Saccharicrinis fermentans DSM 9555 = JCM 21142: one gene and its partner. The protein of the gene in region 1 binds, or shares a complex with, the protein of each later gene. Links are inferred from orthologs where the notes say so. Each region holds a gene or a part of one and is shown in the gene's direction. Other genes may lie near its edges.

Region 1 (2,920 bases):
TGTGGATCAGCAACTTATTTTTTGTTATATACTGGGCCTTAAAAAAACGAAAACGATTCGTCTTTTCATTACTTGCTCTCATCTTAACATGGGCACAGTGGCATGCTGTTTTTTCGTTCAATACAGGCAAGGAAGTTAATAGATCGGAGCTGCAAAATCCCATTAAAGTAATGTCGTACAATGTGCGCATGTTTGACAAATATGTCTGGACAAAAGACAAAACAACACCCCAAAAGATTTATCAGTTCATCAAAAGTCAAAATCCAGATATACTGTGTATTCAGGAGTTTTATATCAACAACAACAATCCGCAATACTCTGAAAACAATATTATTTCAAAATTTAAGCAATTCAAATACAAGCACCTCGAATACAATATAGAAACCAGATCAGGAAAAAAATATGGCTTAGCCACCTTCTCAAAGTACCCCATCATTTTTAAAAAGCCTTTAGCATTTGAGAACACCACCAATCTCAGTTCACAGACCGACATCAATGTCAACGGACAAAAAATAAGGGTATTTAATAACCACCTAGAATCTATTCGATTAAAACGTGAAAACTACAATTTTATCGACAGTTTAGAATTTAAGAGCGACAAAGAAAGACGAAAAGGAGTCTATGAAATATTTACCAAACTAAACACTGCGTTTGCACACCGCGCCTCACAGGCAGAAACCATAGGTCGCCATATCAAAAACTCACCCTACCCAACCATCGTATGCGGTGATTTTAATGACACCCCGGTATCGTATGTTTACCGAAAAGTACGCGGCTCATTAAAAGATGCTTTTATGGAATCAGGAAATGGTTTTGGAGGAACATACAATGGTAACTTACCGTCCTTCAGGATAGATTTTATTTTTCACGCCCCTGAATTTAGAGGCTTTAATTACGAGAGAAAGAAAATCAACTACAGTGACCATTATCCCATCACAACCTTACTCGAGCTAAATACCCAACAGCAAAAATGAATAAACACACAAAGCAACTATTGAAGTAAATTGATTACTTCTTTTTATTTCGTATCTTCATACAGTGAAAAAAAACGCGTAAAATATGTGCTATCAATATATAGGGAATTATATATATAAAAGTTTGCATGTAATTTGTTTAGGGACAAACTTATTTACTATTTTTGCGTTAGAACATTTTGAGAATTAAAGTACAAATTTTATAATATAACGTTATGGCTATTGAAGTAACAGACGAAAACTTTGAAGAATTAGTTTTAAAATCAGACAAACCAGTATTGGTTGACTTTTGGGCTGAATGGTGTGGTCCTTGTAGAATGGTAGCTCCTGTGGTAAAAGAATTGGCAGAGGAGTATGGAGATAAAGCAGTAATCACCAAAATGGATGTAGACAGCAACCCTGCCACATCAGTTAAATTTGGTATCAGAAACATACCAACCATCCTTTTCTTTAAGGGCGGAGAAGTTGTTGACAAACAAGTGGGAGCTGTTCCAAAAACTATTTTGGCTTCTAAACTTGACGCACTTATGTAATCGTACACCAAATAATAATCTAAAGGCTGCCATTTTTGGCGGCCTTTCTTATTCGATAGTAACTCCTAACATTCAAACATACACACTCATGGATGCTTCCTTTTATGATTCGTTTCTATTTACTTATATAGTCATTCCTTTCATGATATTCTTTGCCAGAATCATGGATGTAAGCATGGATACTATACGTATCATATTTGTATCAAGAGGAAATAAAGTGATTGCCCCCATTCTAGGATTCTTTGAAATGCTCATATGGTTGATGGCCATCACTCGCATCTTTGAAAACCTAGACAACTGGACATGCTATGTAGCCTATGCGGGAGGCTTTGCCACGGGTAACTACGTAGGATTACGCATTGAAGAAAAGATGGCACTGGGCATACAAATGATCCGCACGGTAACATCACGCGATGCCAGCACACTGATTGAAATACTCAGGACCAAAGGCTTTGCCGTCACTTCCATTGAAGCTACCGGCAAAAATGGCCCCGTACATATTGTCTTCGCTGTGGTTCCACGTAGCAAGATAAAACACGTAATACCTCTCATAAAAAAATTTAACCCCAAAGCATTTTACTCTATCGAAGATGTCAGGGCAGTCAATTCAGACAGCGATTCTTTTTCCCCTTCCGCTTCAAGAGCAGTAGGCCCACGATGGATGCGAAAAGGCAGGTAAAAGACAGATAAACACCCATCATGAAGTACGTAGTAGGATGATCATTAAATTGGAGGGTTTGTGCTATGTTTCAATAGTACACATATACCAAAGAACAAATAACCATTAGCCCCAAACCAAAACCAGCATACACCTGTTTAGGCGTATGAGCGCCGAGTATCAATCGACAGCTTCCGACCATTCCGGCTACGGCAATAACCGCTAGCATCCATAAAAAGGTATTAATACCATATTTCACAGACAAGGAAAGTAATGCTCCCCAAAGACCACCAATACCAACCATATGAATGCTTATCTTCCAAAAAAATGATATACACATAGAAAGCAGTGCAGCCAATAAGGTACCCAAGATGAATACCGGAATAAAAGTAGGTAGTTGAAATTTTCCTAGAAAGAAATAACCCAAAAGAAAAAAGACCGATGTAGTCAACAAGGGTACAATACGCTCCTTTGCAGTCTCCATCTGCATGGTTTTCATGATCCCCATCTGCAAAAACAAAGGCATGATACTTAGGGGTAAAATACAAGTACTTACCAGCACAATAATGGTAACCATCCTACGATACTCAAAGGGGATAAACGTTACATGACTTTGTGTACTAAATATCACCAATAAGCCAATCGTAGGCATCAGAAGGGGATGTAACAACAAAGAAACAATGAAAGCAACTCTTTTGGCCATTAAAACAATTCTTTACCAATTATAACTCTTTGCGCAATCTAGCTACAGGAAT
Region 2 (2,861 bases), 2.1 Mb from region 1 along the record:
CCAGGATCTTGAATATACAGTTTCTGTAAATGGAATTGAACAAATCAATGATCAATATCCCGAAGGAGCAGAATGGGTAAATATCCCTGAAATCCGAAGTAAGACCAATGATACTATCCAAATCACTTACCTGTTAAAAGATGGCACCAGTATTTCAGGAAGCACCACCATTCCTTTACCAGTCTCCATTTTAAGTCTGGATACCGCCCAAACCTCATATGTAAACGATGAAGGAGACAACGAGAATATGTTAAGGTGTACACTAGAACTTAACGATCCTAATACAGAAGATAACTACTATCAAATACGGGTAGACCATATCGAAGATATTACTTCTACGCCACAAGTAAGCAATACCATTGATTACATAAAAGAAGACAAGGTATTTTTAATCCGTGATGACGAATCTGTTCTTTTAACCGATGTTGACTTTTTGGGCACCTTCACCGACCATTTATTTAACGGAAATAATAATAAAATTAACTTCTTGATTCCAGAAGAATATTTAAAACAAAACACCCAATTTATAATTTATTTATACACTTTAACTCCCGAATATTATCAATTTTTACGAACATCATTAGAGGAAGAAGCCTTTAGAGATTATCCTATTTTTGAACCCGTTAATATATATACCAATATTGAAAATGGAATTGGTGTCGTTGCAGGATTGGCAGTTGATACCTGTACAATAGTGATAAATTAACACCTCCTGTTTTTTTGTCAGTATTTTAATGACATTTTTTTATTAATTTGCTATATTCTAAAAAGGCACTAATTTTGAGATACAGAAATGTAAATATATAAATGAGTACAAATAATAAATTTAATATATAGTTATGGCATTGTTTGAAAAAATGGATTTAGAATCTGACAATAAAGCTTCAAAAGAAGTAACAGCAACAGAAAAAGTAAAAGTATTGATTATAGGTTCAGGACCAGCCGGGTATACCGCAGCCATTTATGCTTCAAGAGCTAACTTAAGTCCTGTTCTATACGAAGGCATGCAGCCTGGCGGACAATTAACCACCACTACTGAGGTAGAAAATTACCCTGGATATCCCGATGGAACTACGGGAACAGCAATGATGGAAGATCTCAAAAAGCAAGCTGCTCGTTTCGGTGCTGACATTCGTTTCGGATATGCCACTGCCGCCGACTTATCTGAGCGACCTTTTAAAATTACGATTGATGGAAATAAAATAGTTGAAGCAGAGTCTGTCATTATTGCCACAGGTGCAACAGCTAAATATTTAGGTATCGAAGATGAACAGAAATATGCTGGCTCAGGGGTTTCTGCGTGTGCAACCTGTGATGGTTTTTTCTACAGAGGCAAAAAAGTAGCTGTAGTAGGCGGTGGCGATACTGCCTGTGAAGAAGCCTTATACCTTGCCGGGCTAGCTGAAAAGGTATATATGATTGTACGAAGAGATGAACTTAGAGCGTCGAAAGTAATGCAACAAAGAGTATTTGATGCACCTAACATTGAAGTATTGTGGAAGCATCAAACAAAAGGATTAACAGGTGATGGTGTTGTGGAAGGTGTAGATCTGTACGTGAACAAAGGCGAAGCAAACCAAGAAGAAGTTCATATTGCCATCGATGGATTCTTTCTGGCCATTGGTCACACTCCTAATTCCGACATTTTTAAAGATTATTTAGAGACCGACGAAGTGGGGTATATTCAAACCATTGGAAACACCGCAAAAACCAACGTTGATGGTGTATTTGCCTGCGGTGATGTAATGGATAACCAGTACCGACAAGCAGTTACTGCTGCTGGCTCTGGGTGTAAGGCTGCCATCGATGCTGAAAGATTCCTGGGTGAAAATTAATTTTCATTATACAATATATCAAACACGGATCTCCTTTGGGGAGGTGCCGTGTTTATTTGATTCTGGTATAATTATAGAATCTACATGAATAACTCGCTTAGCAAGCAAAAAATTTATCAATCTGCAAAGAAAAATTTCCCATTCCAAACCACGCACTATCACCTCAAGTGCGCCCTTGAAGCTTTCTCGCCAGCACTGGCCACGGCTATTGTTCTGGCCTGCCCTACGGTCTTTACCCTGATAGATGTTTTTTAATGGGAATTACTCATTGTCTGAGAATTTCGTATTATGATTATGGATAAATTGTAAATTTCCAGGCTTTACTTGAATGCATATTTAAAATTGAAAACCTTATATCTATATGGAGAGGGTAACTTTCTTCTTGTGATATTTTTGTTGCTTATGCAAGAACACATATGTCCTTTTTGTCATTGCCACAAAAAGGACCAAAAAAGTCTAGAACAATAGATCACTACCTCCCCTACATCAAGCTCCAATTCCTTCCGGCACACAAAACCATACCCATAAGGCCAACCGCACTATCACCTCAAGTGCGCCCTTGAAGCTTTCTCGCCAGCACTGGCCACGGCTATTGTTCTGGCCTACCCTACGGTCTTTACCCTGATAGATGTTTTTTAATGGGAATTACTCATTGTCTGAGAATTACGTATTATGATTATGGATAAATTGTAAATTTCCAGGCTTCACTTGAATGCATATTTAAAATTGAAAACCTTATATCTATATGGAGAGGATAACTTTCTTCTTGTGATATTTTTGTTGCTTATGCAAGAACACATATGTCCTTTTTGTCATTGCCACAAAAAGGACCAAAGAAGTCTAGAACAATAGATCACTACCTCCCCTACATCAAGCTCCAATTCCTTCCGGCACACAAAACCATACCCACAAGGCCAACCGCACTATCAACTCAAGTGCGCCCTTGAAGCTTTCTCGCCAGCACTGGCCACGGCTATTGTTCTGGCCTGCCCTACGGTCTTTACCCTGATAGATGTTTTTTAATGG

What was found.
Region 2: the proteins of trxA (region 1) and trxB are in contact, whole or in part, in a crystal structure (PDB 1F6M), measured with the Escherichia coli proteins. The link is inferred for Saccharicrinis fermentans DSM 9555 = JCM 21142 from one-to-one orthologs.

Annotation. Positions count from the first base shown.
Region 1 is NZ_KI912107.1:4,097,969-4,100,888, forward strand. The notes cover bases 9-2,848. They hold trxA (thioredoxin), read left to right. Parts: upstream 9-1,189; coding sequence 1,190-1,507; downstream 1,508-2,848. Other genes in these bases: CYTFE_RS0116675 (endonuclease/exonuclease/phosphatase family protein), read left to right, coding at 9-974; CYTFE_RS0116685 (DUF2179 domain-containing protein), read left to right, coding at 1,491-2,186; CYTFE_RS0116690 (hypothetical protein), read right to left, coding at 2,257-2,848. Also shown: more of CYTFE_RS0116675, read left to right, coding at 1-8; more of CYTFE_RS0116690, read right to left, coding at 2,849-2,868; rpoN (RNA polymerase factor sigma-54), read right to left, coding at 2,888-2,920. UniProt on the Escherichia coli protein: Participates in various redox reactions through the reversible oxidation of its active center dithiol to a disulfide and catalyzes dithiol-disulfide exchange reactions.
Region 2 is NZ_KI912107.1:2,020,604-2,023,464, forward strand. Bases 57-2,837 are described here. They hold trxB (thioredoxin-disulfide reductase), read left to right. Parts: upstream 57-839; coding sequence 840-1,835; downstream 1,836-2,837. Other genes in these bases: CYTFE_RS0107965 (DUF4249 domain-containing protein), read left to right, coding at 57-706; CYTFE_RS29895 (hypothetical protein), read left to right, coding at 1,920-2,090. In the rest of the region: more of CYTFE_RS0107965, read left to right, coding at 1-56.